4 regions of the Kribbella sp. CA-245084 genome follow, and region 4 is predicted to be linked to each of the others. Evidence: riboswitches for the same ligand, from Rfam matches in the RefSeq annotation. Region 4 holds a riboswitch; each other region holds the start of a gene.
The links. A riboswitch is a leader RNA that binds a small molecule or an ion and turns the genes downstream of it on or off. The one in region 4 is predicted to bind cobalamin.
Positions count from the first base shown of each region.

Region 1: another riboswitch for cobalamin. It lies ahead of ACQPYH_RS15490 (SCO2322 family protein); the one in region 4 lies ahead of ACQPYH_RS24190 (CbtB domain-containing protein).
Region 2: another riboswitch for cobalamin. It lies ahead of ACQPYH_RS30965 (ribonucleoside-diphosphate reductase subunit alpha); the one in region 4 lies ahead of ACQPYH_RS24190 (CbtB domain-containing protein).
Region 3: another riboswitch for cobalamin. It lies ahead of cobN (cobaltochelatase subunit CobN); the one in region 4 lies ahead of ACQPYH_RS24190 (CbtB domain-containing protein).

Region 1 covers NZ_CP192053.1:3,208,851-3,212,750, reverse strand. Annotated here, with positions in the region: gene ACQPYH_RS15505 (DUF3043 domain-containing protein) at 1-521, shown strand, start outside; gene ACQPYH_RS15500 (aldo/keto reductase family protein) at 543-1,553, shown strand; gene ACQPYH_RS15495 (hypothetical protein) at 1,553-1,762, shown strand; cobalamin riboswitch at 1,762-1,896, shown strand; gene ACQPYH_RS15490 (SCO2322 family protein) at 2,002-2,721, shown strand; gene ACQPYH_RS15485 (energy-coupling factor transporter transmembrane protein EcfT) at 2,796-3,809, shown strand; gene ACQPYH_RS15480 (ABC transporter ATP-binding protein) at 3,806-3,900, shown strand, end outside.
Region 2 covers NZ_CP192053.1:6,503,257-6,507,156, reverse strand. Annotated here, with positions in the region: gene ACQPYH_RS30965 (ribonucleoside-diphosphate reductase subunit alpha) at 1-2,084, opposite strand, end outside; cobalamin riboswitch at 2,218-2,385, opposite strand; gene ACQPYH_RS30960 (DinB family protein) at 2,452-3,033, opposite strand; gene ACQPYH_RS30955 (Fic family protein) at 3,099-3,900, opposite strand, start outside.
Region 3 covers NZ_CP192053.1:3,733,131-3,737,030, forward strand. Annotated here, with positions in the region: gene ACQPYH_RS17915 (DUF3500 domain-containing protein) at 1-381, shown strand, start outside; gene ACQPYH_RS17920 (vanadium-dependent haloperoxidase) at 383-1,648, opposite strand; cobalamin riboswitch at 1,840-1,963, shown strand; gene cobN (cobaltochelatase subunit CobN) at 1,997-3,900, shown strand, end outside.
Region 4 covers NZ_CP192053.1:5,036,717-5,040,616, reverse strand. Annotated here, with positions in the region: gene ACQPYH_RS24195 (CehA/McbA family metallohydrolase) at 1-1,539, opposite strand, end outside; cobalamin riboswitch at 1,649-1,795, shown strand; gene ACQPYH_RS24190 (CbtB domain-containing protein) at 1,836-2,051, shown strand; gene ACQPYH_RS24185 (CbtA family protein) at 2,069-2,926, shown strand; gene ACQPYH_RS24180 ((2Fe-2S)-binding protein) at 2,995-3,588, shown strand; gene ACQPYH_RS24175 (TetR/AcrR family transcriptional regulator) at 3,580-3,900, opposite strand, start outside.

The DNA of each region.
Region 1 (3,900 bases), 1.8 Mb from region 4:
GCAAGGGTCGCCCGACCCCGAGCCGCCGCGACGCCGAGGCGGCGCGCAAGGCGGCGTTCAAAAAGCCACGCAACCGCAAAGAGGCCTCGGCGATCCGCCGGGAGAAGGTGCGGACCGAGCGGGGCAAGATGCAGTCGGCCATGCAGACCGGCGACGACCGGTACCTGCCCGCTGCCGACAAGGGCCCGGTGCGCCGCTTCGCCCGGGACTACGTCGACGCCCGGTACTCCGTGATGGAGTTCGCGCTGCCGATCCTGCTGGTGGTGTCGCTGGTCGGCGTGGTGTTCTCGCCGCAGTTCCCGTGGCTGGCCGGGATGGTCAACCTGCTGTTCCTGGCGATGATCCTGCTGATCGCGGCGGACTGGTTCCTGCTGACGGCCGGCCTGAAGAAGTCGGTCGGGGTGAAGTTCCCGAAGGAGTCGACCAAGGGCCTCGGGTTCTACGCCGTTCGCCGGACCATGCAGATGCGTCGCTGGCGGCTGCCGAAGCCGATGGTGAAACGCGGCGAGAAGCCGTCCTGACCTGACTGTAGGGTCAGGCGTATGGACTTTCGCTTTCTCGGCAACAGCGGTTTGAAGGTCAGCGAGATCTCGTACGGGAACTGGCTCACGCACGGGTCGCAGGTGGAGAACGAGCAGGCGAAGGCCTGCGTGCGGGCGGCGCTGGACGCCGGCATCACGACGTTCGACACCGCGGACACCTACGCCAACACGGCGGCCGAGTCGGTGCTCGGCGAGGCGCTGGCCGGTGAGCGACGCGAGTCGCTGGAGATCTTCACCAAGGTGTACTGGCCGACCGGCCCGAAGGGCCCGAACGACACCGGCCTGTCCCGCAAGCACATCCACGAGTCGATCAACGGCTCGCTGAAGCGGCTCGGCACGGAGTACGTCGACCTCTACCAGGCGCACCGGTACGACACCGAGACGCCGCTGGAGGAGACGATGGAGGCGTTCGCCGACGTCGTCCGGCAGGGCAAGGCGCTGTACATCGGTGTCTCGGAGTGGACCGCGGAGCAGCTGCAGGAGGGCCACCGGCTGGCCCGCGAGCTGCGGATCCCGTTCGTCTCCAACCAGCCGCAGTACAGCATGCTCTGGCGGGTGATCGAGGCCGAGGTGGTCCCGGCCTCGGAGGAGCTCGGCATCGGCCAGGTGGTGTTCTCGCCGATCGCACAGGGTGTGCTCACCGGCAAGTACCTGCCCGGTCAGCAGCCGCCGGAGGGCTCCCGGGCCACCGACGAGAAGGGCGGCGCGACGTTCATCAAGCGCTTCCTGACCGACGACGTGCTGACCCGGGTCCAGGAGCTGAAGCCGATCGCGGCCGAGGTCGACCTGTCCCTGTCCCAGCTGGCGGTCGCCTGGGTGCTGCAGAACCCGAACGTCTCCTCCGCGATCGTCGGCGCCTCCCGGCCCGAGCAGGTCACCGAGAACGTGAAGGCATCCGGCGTGAAGCTGGACGACGGTCTGCTCAAGCGGATCGACGAGGTACTCGGCGGCATCGTCGAGCGTGACCCGGCCAAGACCGCGCAGAACTCGCCGCAAGCGCGGGTGGCGTGATGAGCTGGAACTGGCGGTTCGAGACCGCTTCCGGCGCCCTGGTCGACCCGGGTGAGGTCGGCGGGGCGGAGTTCTCGGCCCAGGGTGACGCGGAGAGCTGGCTGGGCGAGGTCTGGCGCGATCTGGCCGACCGCGGCGTCAGCCAGGTCTACCTGCTCGAGGACAACCGTGAGGTCTACGGGCCGATGAGTCTGTCGTCGGCCGAATAGTCACAGAGTAGAGTTCCGGTCGAACCACACGTCTGCGTCACAGGGAAGCCGGTCGAAGTCCGGCGCTGACCCGCAACCGTAGGCCACCCGTCTCCAACTGGAGCCGGGTGGCGAGCCGGACCACTGTGACGCAGGCAGACAGGCTCACCTACCCGCCGTGGTCCGCGGGTGGAGCCCCTACCCTGCCGGTGCAGGCGGGATCTCCTCCACCGGGCTGCGGCCCGAACGAGGACACGAGAATGACTGCACATCGGACCGTACGACTGGTCTTCAGCCTGCTGGCGGGTCTCCTGCTGGCTGGGACTGTCGCAACCGTTACAACAAGCGCAGCCCAGGCCGAGGACGGCTACCGGTTCTGGGGCTACTACCAGTGGACCAACGGCACCTGGGCCTTCTCCCAGAAGGGCGCGGACGCCTACGTCCCGGCGGACGGCGGCGTCGAGGGCTGGCGGTTCGCCGTCGGCGGCGCGAAGCCGCGGGTGCCGCGCGCAGCGGGCGACTTCGACGCGATCTGCGGCAAGACCCCGGCGGAGACCGGCAAGAAGCGGGTGGCGCTGGTCGTCGACCCCGGTACGCCGGAGGACGCGGTCACCGGTGACACGCCGGCCCAGCCGACCGGCACCTGTGTGGTCACGGATCCGAAGTCGAACGGCGCGCAGGTCCTGGCCGCCGTCGCGCCGGTCCGGATCGAGAAGGGCCTCACCTGCGGCGTCGCCGGCTACCCGTCCAAGGGCTGCGGCGACCAGGTGAAGAGCATCAACGTCCCAGCTACCGACGCCCCTGTCACGCTGCAGGTCGGCCCGGCAGTGGGATCGACTGCCGTCCAGCCGACACCGGCCGCGTCCTCGAAGGACGACAGCGGAGCGCCCTGGACCGGCATCATCATCGCGGCAATCGTCGTGGTCCTTCTGGGCGGAGGCGGGTTCGTTCTCAACCGCCGTCGTACTGCGGCTAAGTAGTCGTGCGCGCCGTCCACCACCTCACACTCCCCCGGGCGCTCCACCCGGGGGCCTGGTGGTTGTGGGCGCTCTGTATGGCTGTGGCGGCCAGCAGGACCCGCAACCCGGTCCTGCTGGCCCTGATCCTCGCGGTCACCGGATTCGTCGTGGCAGCGCGCCGGAGCGATGCGCCGTGGGCACACAGCTTCACTGCGTTCCTGAAGCTCGGTCTGGTGGTCATCGGCGTCCGCGTGGTGCTGCAGGCGCTCTTGTCGACCCGCTCGCAGGGGAACACCGTGCTGTTCACGCTGCCGCAGATCCCTTTGCCTGCCTGGGCTGCGGGCGTCAAGCTCGGCGGAGAGGTGACGGCAGAGGCTCTGGTGACCGCCCTGTACGACGGTGCGCAACTGGCCGTCATGCTGTGCTGCATAGGTGCTGCTAACGCACTGGCCAGTCCACGGCGCCTGCTGAAGTCGTTGCCCGGAGCGCTCTACGAGATGGGCGTGGCCTGTGTAGTCGCACTGACCTTCGCACCTCAACTGGTGACCGACGGTCGCCGCATCCGCGCCGCACGCCGTTTGCGCGGCCGCACCCGCGCCTCCTTCCGTACGACGGCCATGCCCGTGTTGGAAGGCGCCCTGGACCGGTCGGTGGAGCTCGCTGCCGCGATGGACTCCCGCGGCTACGGCCGTACGGCGCATGCCCCGCGCGCTCAGCGTCGGCTCACAGCGCTGAGCGTGCTACTCGGACTGCTGGGCATCCTGCTCGGCGTCTACGCGCTGCTGACCGACTCCATGTCGTTCCCGCTCGCCGCGGGCGCACTGGCCGTCGGCGTACTGCTCGCGGTCGGAGCGATGGCCATCGGACGTCAGCGGGTGGCCAGGACGAGGTACCGGCCCGATCCGTGGGCTTTGCCTGAGTGGCTGGTCGTGGCGGCCGGTGCGGTGGCTGCGGGTGCGATGGTGACCGCCGCAGCACGTGGTGTGCACGGGCTGTTGCTGGACGGTCCGTTGGTCGTACCACCGGTTCCCCTGCTGCCGGTTGTCGGTGTACTGATCGGACTGGTGCCTGCGCTGGCCGCACCGCCGTTGAAGAAGGCGGTCGCATGATCGAGTTCGACCGCGTATCTGTGAGGTACCACGGGGCCAGTGAGCCGGCGCTCCGCGACGTGAGTCTCATCGTGCCGGAGGGCGAGCTGGC
Region 2 (3,900 bases), 1.5 Mb from region 4:
CTCGTGAAGTAGATCTCCTTCCCGCGTGAGATGCCGCCGTCCGTTTCGAGCAGACCACGGATGAGCGCGCGAGTGTGGCCGAGTGGCAGATGCGCCAGTCGCCGCGCGATGCGCTTGGAGTGCGCGTCGTCGTACAGGTCGTCGTACGTGAACGGCAACGTCGCCTCGCCGGGGCCGGCGATCCGGCCGGTGAGTGAATCCCGGCGAGGGCCTCGTCCGGCAGCCCAGTGGATCTGCTGGTAGGTGTCACCGCGACCGGTCTCCCAGAAGTGGATCGACCGGGCAGCGAGGTAGGCGCGAACGAAGGCGAGATGCGTGTCGCGCTGTGGGTTGCCGGACACGCCCCACTGGTTTCGGTCCTTCGACAGGTGTCCGTCACCGAGCAGGATGCCGTACAGCCGTGCGTCGTCCTCGGTCAGATCCCGGACCGGGACGATCTCTTCCGGTACGACCTGAGCGATGTAGTCCCCCTTGCTGAGCATGCCTGCCTCGACCCATCCGGCAGTGACCTTGCCGTTCGCGAGCCACCGGTAGGTGCGCTCGTTGCTCTGCTCCATCGGCACACCCTGGATCGCGTAGAACGGGTGTCCGGCGGTTACGAGCAACGGGTCGATCGAGTGCTTGACGTCGACCTCGACCATCGGGCCGTCCTGGTCGTACACGAAGGTCTTCGTCACCTCGCGATACCGGCCACTCGCGCCGAGGACCAGGTCACCGACGGCGATGTCACTGATCGGCTGTGCACCCGCGGCGGTGTAGACGAGGGTCTCGGGACCGAAGCACTGGTTCACAGCTACGGCGGTGTCGTTGGCTATTTTGAGGAAGGGGACGACGCCCTGGGACTCGCCGTTGGTGCCGCGGATTTTGGCGCCGATGCCGCGGACCGGGGTCCAGTCGTTGCCGAGGCCGCCGGAGTACTTCGCGAGGAGAGCGTTGTTGCGGATGCCGCTGAAGATGCCGGCCAGGTCGTCCTCGACCGTGGTCAGGAAGCAGGACGAGAGCTGCGGCCGGGTGGTGCCGGAGTTGAACAGCGTCGGCGTCGACGACATGAACCGGAACGAGCTGAGCAGTTCGTAGAACTGGATCGCCCGCGCCTCCCGGTCGTCCTCGCGCAGCGCCATCCCCATCGCGACCCGGAGGAAGAACGCCTGCGGCAGCTCGTATCGAACCTTGTCGAGGTGCAGGAGATACCGGTCGTACAGCGTCTGCAGGCTGAGGAACGTGAAGTCCAGATCGGCCTCGGGCCTGATCGCGGCGGCGAGCCGCTCGAGGTCGAATGTGCCGAGCTCGGGGTCGAGCTGGCCGGCCTCGATCCCGGTCCGGATGTACTGCGGGAAATAGGTCGCGTAGGCCTCGGCCATCTCGGCCTGGCTGGCCTGCCGCGGCTCGCCGTGGACACGCCCCAGCGCCTCGCGCCGGATCTGGTCCAGCAGCAACCGGGACGCGGCAAAGCTGTACTGCGGCTCGGTCTCGACGAAGCCGCGCGCGGCCATCACCAGCGCTAGCTCGACCTCGTGCTGCGCGATGCCGTCGTAGCAGGCGCCGAGCGTCTCGTTGAGGATCAGCTCGGGGTCGACCGCGTCGAGCCCGGCTGCCGCCTCCGCGACGATCACTCGCAGCCGGTCGACGTCGAGTGGGGACCGGGTGCCGTCGGCCGCGCGGACGGTCAGCGCCGGCTTCTCGGTCACGCCGGCCGCATCGGCAGGCGTGCGAGCCTTGGTCCGCTCCTCGCGGTACAGCACGTAGGCGCGGGCGACCTGGTGCTCGCCGGCGCGCATCAGCGCCAGCTCGACCTGGTCCTGGATGTCTTCGACCTGGACGCTGCGGCGCGCGTCGCCGCGGCTGGTGAGGGCTCCGACGACCCGGCCGGTCAGGTCGGTCACCAGGTCGCGGACCCGGTGGGTGGCGCCGGCGTCGGCGCCCTCGACCGCGAGGAAAGCCTTCGTGACGGCGACGGAGATCTTGGTGGCGTCGAACGGCGTACTGCTGCCGTCGCGACGGATGACGGTGAGCTCGATCGGCTGGTCTGCCGCGATCCCCGAGAACGGGGACGGGGATGCAGCCGTTGAGGAAGCAAGGGTCACAGGTGTGCTCTCCACAAGAGTTCGGAAGCCTGGAACCACGCGAGCAGGCGCACGACGGGACCGGCAGCACCGGCCGGGAACACTGCCGTCACGCCCTGCGACCCACCCGCGAGGTCTCGGACCGCATGCACCGGCGGTGCATGCGCCGGTGGCAGGTATCCGGACTTGCGGACGCCTCTCGACAGCACGTCCGCTCACCGTTGCGGGGCAGCTCCGGACTCGCACCGGATTCCCCTGTTGCCTCGGACTGGCCCACATCTTGTGGTGCCGACCACTCCGAACCACCAGCAGTAGTGATGCTAGGCCGAGAGATCTACATCTTGTGGTAGCGCCACGCCGCGTGTCGCACATCTTGTGGTCGCCGATCTCACGCCGCGACCGCGTAGAGGTCCTGGAGCGTCATGATCTCCGAGCCGTGGTGGATCAGCTCGCGATTCAGCCGCAGCACGACATGGCCGAACGGCTCGCCGGCATCCAGCTCGTTGGCCTGGCTCAACCCGACCGTCATCACCTGGTCCTCGTCCAGTGCAGCGATCGCGTCGCGCCACGCCTCGACCCAGTAGGTCAGCCAGGCGACCGCGTCGCGCGCGTTGCCGTGCAGGTTGATGTCGGCGCGCCCTTGCTGACTCGCGCCGAACGTCCACTCCCACCGCTCGAAGAAGGTCTCGGTCAGATGGGCGATCAACCAGGCGATCGTGCGGGGACCGCGATGGTCCGGCTCATCGGGCCACTGTGCGACCCATTCGCCGGATCCGAGTGATCGGAAGTGACCGGCGTAGTGCCGCCGGACGACGGTCAGCGCCTCGCTGCTCGGTCGCCAGAAGTACTGCTCGTCGGTCAACTGCGCGAGTCGGCCGGACAGCACCATCCAGCTGAAGCCGAGCTGGCCGCGCACCATGGCCATCGCCGATGGCTTGTGCAGGATGTCCCAGTCGAACGCCTCCGACATCACTTCTCCCCTGTACGATCGAACATATGTTCGAATTCTTGCTCGCCGGGGAGACGAAAGTCAATTCACTGGTGTGTCGGTTCTGGCCTCGATGGAACGGGTCTGCTAGGTGCCTCGATCCGGGTGTCCGCGGCCGGGCTGGCGAAGCGGCGTTCGAGCAGCGTGAAGGCGTCGATCAGCTCGGGCGCCTCGTAGACGCGATTGCGCCGGCCGTCGGTGACCTCGCGCAGGATGCGCGCCTCGACCAGCCGGGCGAGCCCTTGGTTGGCGGCCTGCTGCGAGCGGTCGATGAGCTGCGCCGCGGCGGCGAGTGTGAGGACCGGCGCGGCGGGCAGCGCGTCGATGAGCAGTTCGGTCGCGGAGCCCGCCCGGACCGGCGCCGCACGTTCCCGCCAGGCGGCCTTGAGGTCGACGGCGGTCTGCTCGAAGCGCGCGGCTTCGGCGGTCGCGTGTGTGCAGGCCATCGCGAACATCCGCAGCCACGGGTTCGCGGCAGCGCGGGCCTTCGGGGTCGTCGCGCGTCCGACGTACCGGAAGGCGGTCAGGGCGTCGACGTACTCCGTTGCGTGCGTCGCGAGCGAGAGCGATACCGGCGGCACGGTCCGCGTGACCAGGCCTTCGGCGCGCAGGATCAGGTGGATCAGCGCGCGCCCGGTCCGGCCGTTGCCATCGGCGAACGGGTGGATGGTCTCGAACTGCGCGTGCGCTATCGCGGCCTTCGCAAGGACGGGCAGCCGCGACTCGCGGACGAACGTGATCAGGTCCTCGAGCAGCTCGGGGATCAGCTGCGCCGGCGGCGGGACGTAGTACGCCTCGGCGGGGGAGCGGCCGCCGATCCAGTTCTGCAGGTAGCGGATCTCGCCCGCG
Region 3 (3,900 bases), 1.3 Mb from region 4:
GACATCCTGACCCGCCACGACCCGGTCGCCGACGCGTCGCTGCTGCACCGCGGCCTGTCGTACGGCGACATGAACGAGGACCAGCGCCAGATCCTCAGCCTCCTCATCGGCCAGTACGTCGGACGCGCGGCCGGCCCGATCGGCCTGCAGACCTGGCAGGACATCACCGAGCACGGCATCGAGCAGCTGACGTTCGCGTGGGCCGGGGAGACCGAGCCGGGGATCGGGCACCGGCACTACTACTCGATCGCCGGCCCGAGCTTCCTGGCCGAGTACGACAACACCCAGGACAACGCCAACCACATCCACTCCGTCTGGCGCGACCTCCGCAACGACTGGGGCACCGACCTCCTGGCGGCCCACTACGGGATGCACCGCTGAATCAGGACCGAGGCAGGAACTCGTGGCTCGCGGTCCACGTGGCGACCCGGTGCCCGAGCTGGTTACCGTCGTTCATTGCGTGCCGGAAATGCAGCCCGAGCCAGATGCGGGCGTTCTTCGTCTCGGTGTCCAACGCGGTGGCTGTGGCATAGTGCCGGGTCGTCGAGGTCACCGGAGAAGAGACGTTCAGGTCGATCGAACGGGCACCGAAGAGACGGCTGAAGATCTCCGTCGAGGCCCCGGTGAGGCAGGCATGCCCGCTGGTGTACTCGGGATACGGCGGCGTGGCGACCAATGGTGTCCAGGCGGGATCAGGTGCGGTTGCGCGGTTACCGTCGGTGTCCGCCAACCGGATCGCGGTAATCGGCCGCCAGAACGCGTAGTCATACTTCGCCCGCCAGCAGGCGATCAATGCGTCGGCCTCACTGGTGCCGAGCAGAGCGAATGCCCGTGCGGTCCGGACGATGTCCATCCCACTCCGGGACACGCGCTCGCGAAGTGCCGCGTTGTACTGCCCCGACGCCGGCCCGTTCCAGAACAGGGCGGTCTCGGTCTGGGCTGCGGTCCGGGACGTCCCGTCCTTGGCGCCCATTGCCTTCACCTCGGCGAAGTCGCGGGCGTAGGCCTTCGAGGTGATCGGGTCGGGACCGCTGAGCCGGACCTGCTTGGGAGATCTGAGGGCGAGTGGCCGGACGAATCCCAGCCAGGGAGCGAGCATCGGCGCGAACGCGTCCGGGGTCGGGCGCCACACGCCCGGTGCCGGTGTGACGTCGAGGGTGATGTTGGCACCGCGCCCGTCATTTGCTCGTGCTGCGATCAGCGATGACGCTGCGGCCTCGCCAACGGCCTGCCCGCGATCCTTCGCCCTGCTGTCGGGGATGCTGCCCAGCGACGCTGCATAGTCGGCGGCGAGGTTCTGGGCCGAGGTGGGGAAGTAGTAGTTCAGCACGCGGTACGCCGCCGTCGCCGCTGCGGCCTCGGTCGACGCTCGGCCGCGAGCCCGAGGCTGCCGCAGGTACGGCTGGTAACGACCCTCGATCGTCACCACGGCGTCGTACACGGCGATCGAGACGAAGCCGAAATAGAGCGTGGACACGGGAACTGGGGTGGCGTTCTCGGTCAGAATGGTCCGGGCCGCGATCGCGTTCCAGGTGATGACGACAGCGGGATCAGCGGGCTGGGTCGCGGTGGCCGGCGGAACTGCGATGACCGAGGCGGCGAGTCCGGCAGCCACGACGGCCGAGAATGCCGGGAGTGTGATGCGCACTGGTATCTCCTTCAGTCGAAGTCGAGCGACTTGCGCTGAAGCAACGGGTGCGCTGCAGGAGGGCGCCAGCGGGTCCAAGCCCTTCCTTCCGTGCTAACACCGCCCCCTGGCCCGGTCAAGCATCAAACGTTGGTCTCGCTGCGGCGGGACCGGTGCCTGGCGTGGGAGGAACTCCACACCCGGTACGCCGCGACTGTCAGCTAGAGTCACGATCGTCATCGACGGCATCAGCAGGAACCCGGTGTGAGTCCGGGGCGGTCCCGCCACTGTGACCCGTAAGGGGAGTCAGGAACTGCCGCCGTCGTACCTCCGTTCGGGGCGTGGATACCCCGGGGAAGGAACGCCTTCGTGCTCCTTTTGCTCTCCACCGCCGACACCGACCTGCTCGCGGCCGCCGAGGCGGACGCCGGCTGGAAGGTCGCGAACCCTGCCCGCCTCGAGCTCGCCGAGCTCGGACCGCTGCTCGACACCGCCGAGATCGTCGTCGTCCGGCTCCTCGGCGGTCGCCGGGCGTGGGAAGAGGGGCTCGACGCGGTCCTCGCGTCCGGCAAGCCGGCTGTCGTGGTCAGCGGTGAGGCAGCGCCCGACGCCGAGCTGATGTCGTTGTCGACCGTGCCCGCCGGTGCGGTCACAGAGGCGCTCGCGTACCTGCGCGAGGGTGGCGCGGACAACCTCCGCAACCTGGCCGGCTTCCTGCGGGACACGCTGCTGCTGACCGGCGACGAGTTCGAGCCGCCGCGCGCACTCCCGGCGTACGGACTACGGGGTACGTACGTCGAGGACGAGCGACCCGTCGTCGGGATCGTGTACTACCGCGCGCACGAGATCTCGGGCAACACAGCGTTCGTCGACGCGCTCGCAGAGGCAGTCGTCGAGGCGGGAGCTCAACCTCTTCCGGTGTACTGCGGCACGCTGCGCGGGCTCGACCCGGCCGAGAACGTCGGGCTGTTCGAGCTGCTGCGTAAGTGCGACGTACTCGTGACGACGCTGCTCGCGGCGGGCGGGGCGGTGGCGGCGAACGCCAGTGCAGGTGGTGCGGACGATGCGTGGGACGCCGGCGCGCTGGCGTCGCTCGACATCCCGTTGATCCAAGGGCTCGCGCTGACGTCGACTCGCGAGCAGTGGGTGGAGAGTGACGCTGCGATCAGTCCGCTGGATGCGGCGACGCAGGTGGCGATCCCGGAGTTCGACGGGCGGCTGATCACAATCCCGTTCTCGTTCAAGTCGTACGACGCCGACGGGCTGGCGCGCTACGTGCCGGACGTCGAGCGGTGTGCGCGGCTGGCCGGGATCGCGGTGGCGCATGCCCGGCTGCGGCACGTGCCGGCGGCGGAGAAGCGGATCGCGCTGGTGTTGTCGTCGTACCCGACGAAGCATGCGCGGATCGGGAACGCGGTCGGTCTGGATACGCCTGCGTCGGCTGTTGTCCTGCTCGGTCAGCTGGAAGCGGCCGGGTACGACCTGGGCGGGCTCGACCTCAGTGAGTTGCAGGGCGCGGACGGGGCCGACGGGCTGATTCATCGCTTGATCGCGACCGGCGGGCACGACGTCGACTGGCTGACCGACGAGCAGCTGGCCAACGCTGTCGCCAAGGTCCCGCTGTCCACCTACGCCACCTGGTTCGGTCGCACTCCCGAGTCGTTGCAGGCGGCAATGATCGACGCCTGGGGCGAGGCGCCCGGCGAGTTGTACGTCGACACCTCGGGCGACGAGCCGGCGATCGCGCTGGCCGCCTTGCGGTTCGGGAATGTCGTGCTGATGATCCAGCCGCCACGGGGCTTCGGCGAGAACCCGGTCGCGATCTACCACGATCCCGACATGGCACCGTCGCACCATTACCTGGCGGCGTACCGCTGGCTGGAGGCGTCGCGGGATGAGGGCGGATTCGGCGCGCAGGCCGTCGTACATCTGGGGAAGCACGGGACGCTGGAATGGCTGCCGGGCAAGGGAATCGGGATGGCGGCCGACAGCGCGCCGGACGCGGTGCTCGGGAACTTGCCGATGGTCTATCCGTTCATCGTCAACGACCCGGGGGAGGGCACGCAGGCGAAGCGGCGGGCGCACGCGACGGTCGTCGACCACCTGGTGCCGCCGATGGCGCGGGCCGAGACGTACGGCGACATGGCGAAGCTGGAGTACTTGCTGGACGAGTACGCGACCGTGTCCGCGCTGGATCCGGAGAAGGTGCCGACGCTGCGCGCGCAGATCTGGACGTTGATCCAGGCGGCGCAGCTGCACCACGATCTGCACAC
Region 4 (3,900 bases):
CTCCGAGGCGGGATCGAACTCGGCGCCGCACTGGAAGTCGGCCGCACCGAGCGGTACGTCGACGATGATCTCGTTCGAGCCGATCGACTGGAAGCCCGGAATCACGTAGTTCGGCAGCTCACTCGTGCTGACCGAGAGGCCGAGTCCGCAGTGCGCGTAGCCGACCATCGCGTTCTGCGCGTGACCCCAGCGCATGACCGGCAGGTTGTACGACGGCCAGTCCTCGATGATCTTCGTACCGGGATAGTCCTGGTCGGTCAGCCCGAGCAGGATCACGTGACCGGAGTGGCTCGACGGGAAGCCCGACACCTCGAGGTCGTACCGGAGCAGGCTCTGGCCGTCGTGGTCGGTGTCCTGCGGATCCCAGTTCATGCCCTGCGCCTGCTGCATCGCCGGCCACTCGAGCTCGGCGCGCGGGCTGATCGACGAGCCGCTGAAGAACTGCTTCTGGTGGTAGTAACACGGTCCCCAGGTGAGCACGCTGCCCATCCACAGTCCCTCGCCGCGGACGTGCCGGATCATCGTCTCCGGGTTCACTCCCTCGGACGGCACGCTGTAGTGCGAGCAGCCGCCGGCGTGGATATGCGGATCGCCCGAGTAGTAGCCGTGCCGGGCCGGATCGGCCCAGCGATCGAGCTCGATCGTGACCGCGTCGTCGTCGGGCGTGAGATCGACCTCCACGCGGACCTCGCGGTACTCCGGTCCGCGGCGGGCCGAGATCTCGTACTGACCGCTGGGGAGCGTGATGACCTCGCCGGTCGCGCGGTAGACGTGTTCGTGGAAGAACATGTCGGGCGCGAGCCGCATCCCCTTCGACGGGTAGGAGCGCCGTTGGGAGTCGCGAACGGTGAGCGCCGCAACGCAACTGCTCCCGTCGGGCTCGCGGATGTCGAACCGGATGTCGCGCGCAGGCAGGCAGTCGAACTCGTACGACGCCTGGTACGGGCGATTCTCGGCCCCCATCCGCCGCCAGGCCTTCGCCATCGGCGGTCTGGTGTAGCTGTGCTCGGCCTCCTCGACGGCCAGGACGAACCCCAGCTCGCCGCTCTGGCTGCCGCCGTCGCGGCTGTAGAGGCTGATCACCTTGTACTCGACGTCCAGGCCCGAGATGTCGGTCGGCCCGGCCAGCTTCACCTCCAGCCAGCTGCTCTTGATCCTCGGAACGATCGTCAGCGTGTCCGCCATCGCGATTCGCGCGGCGTGGCTGTGGTAGTCGACTGTGTTGAGCACATGGTTCGACTGTGCGGCGAGATCGCCGACCAGCCGGTGCGGGTTGTCGATCCGGACCAGGAAGCTGCGCCAGCCGTGTTGGACGAGGCGCGGCGGCGCGGCGCCCGGCGTACTGATCGGCAGTCCTTGCTCGTCGATGGAGACGTCGACGAGGACAAACGGACGGAGCAGGTCCTCAACTGCGGCGGAGGACTGGGTGTCGTCGGCCAGCTTGGCCAACTGACTGGCAAGGTCGTCGGGTAGTGGTTCACCGATATCGCGGAGTTTCTCAACAGCTCGGGTGGCAGAAGCATGCAGCGGCTGGAACACGGGGCCTCCTCGGGGTGCACCGGCCTCCGAGCTTAACGGCCCGACCACGAGTGACCGGAATGGTTTTCCACAGGCAACCCGTGTGACGGGAGTGATGTGAGCAACCCGCAATTGACGTGCCCGGACGGCGTCCGTACTCTCGCAACGTAGTGACGGCGCAAGGAAGCCGATGAGATTTCGGCACGGTCGCGCCACTGTGAACCGTTCGCCTCGTGCGAGCGGTGAGTCAGATACTTCGCCGTCACGACGCTCCATTGGATGAGGGACGCACGATCCCCTAGAAGGAGGCTCTACTCGTGAGCAATCTGTCTGCTCCCACCTCGGTTTCCACGCCGGTCGTCGTACCGGTCTCGCGGGCTGTGATGTGGCTGGTCGGCACCGCGATCGTCGCGTTCGCGCTCTACTACTTCATCGGCGTCGATCAGGGTGCGTACTCGATCTTCGGCAAGGACATGCACATCCACGAGTTCGTGCACGACGCGCGGCACTTCCTCGGCTTCCCCTGTCACTGATCTGACTGACAACTGACATGGAAAGAAAACTGATCCTGCGCGGCGCACTCGCCGGCGCAGTGGCCGGGCTGATCGCGTTCGTCTTCGCGCGGATCTTCGCCGAGCCCCAGATCCAAGCTGCTATCGACTACGAGAGCGGTCGCGACGCCGCGCAGCACGAGCTGGACCACGCGGCCGGGTTGCCGGTCGAGCATGCGGGTCACGAGATCTTCAGCCGGACGTTGCAGGCGAATCTCGGAGCCGGTGTCGGCATCGTGCTGTTCGGTGTGGCGATGGGCGCGCTGTTCGCGGTCGCCTACGCGATCTGCCTGGGCCGGGTCGGCAAGCTGCGCCCGCGCAACCTGGCGATGCTGGTCGCGCTCGGCGGGTTCGTCGCGGTGTACTTCGTGCCGTTCCTGAAGTACCCGGCCAACCCGCCGTCGATCGGGCACGAGGACACGATCCACGACCGGGGCAATCTGTACCTCGCGATGGTGGCCTGCTCGATCGTGCTGCTGATCGGCGCGGTCCTGCTCGGCAAGCGTCTCCAACCACGCTTCGGCAACTGGAACGCGACACTCCTCGCGGTCGCGGCGTACGTCGCGATCATCGGCGTACTGATGGCCGTGCTGCCCTCGGTGGGTCAGCTGGCGGCGAATGTCGAGGAGTTCGGGCGGCACGCGACCGAGACACCTCTGCCGCTGACCGATGACAAGGGCACCATCGTCTTCCCAGGCTTCGACGCGGACCGGCTGTACGCGTTCCGCCTCTACTCGGTCGGCGCGCAGGTGCTGTTGTGGGGCGCCATCGGCCTGATCTTCGGTCCACTCGCGGAGCGCCTGCTCCAGCCGCGCAAGTCCAGTACCAAACAGGCGGAGCCGGTCGCGAACGCATGATGCTCGGCCCGTTCTTCGAACACGAACAACACCCCTCGGGTACGGCGCCGGCCGCACCGTGGCGGAGCATGTCGGAGCTGCTCGACGACCCCGCCGTACTCGAGGACCGGGTGATGACGACCCGCGCCTATCTAGCGGCCGCGGGCGGTCAGGAGCCCGAAGCCGTCGAGGTCCGAGTAGCGGCATCGATCACCCACCTCGGACTGGTCGCGCGCCTGGTCTCACCCGCTTTGGCCGCTGCGGTCCTGGGCGACGGCGTCCCGCCCCTCGACCTGAACAGCGTCCATTGGCAACCAGTCCTAGGCGGAGCCTTTCCTCTGTCCCTCGCTCCGCCAAGCAAGTCCCGCGACCTGGCCACCGAGTTCTTCGAAGGCCCCGTCCCAGCTCTGGCCACGATCACACAGCGTTTCGGAGTCTCTGACCACATCCTCCGGGGCAACGTGGCCTCCGCCGTCAATGGCGCATCCGTTGCCCTCAGCAACGCAGCACCCCAGCTAGCAGACCAAGCCGGCAGAACGGCCGCGCAGCTCCTCGCACACCCAACCCTGCACGACATCCACACCACCACCGACGGCTTCCGCCGCCGCAGTTGCTGCCTCATCTACCGAGCCGCTCCCAACCACGCCGGCGCCCTCTGCGGCGACTGCGTCCTCTCAGCCTGAAGGTGGCCACAGCGCCCGCAGCGCCTCCGGGACGTCGGCGACAGCGTCGGGTCCGAGGAGCGCGAGCTGCTGGATGTAGCCGACCAGAATGGCGATCGTCACGGACGCCAGTGACTCCGCGGACGGGCCGGCCGGCAACGTGTTCGTCCGCTGGTAGTGAGCGACGACTTCGGCCAGCTCGGACCGGAGCCCGGTAAGCACCTCGTTGAACGCCGCCCCGATCCGGGGATCACGCAGCGCCTCGGTCCAGGCCTGTACGCCGATACCGGCGAGCCCGTTCTCCCGGTGCTTGGCCTGGATGGTCTCGACCGC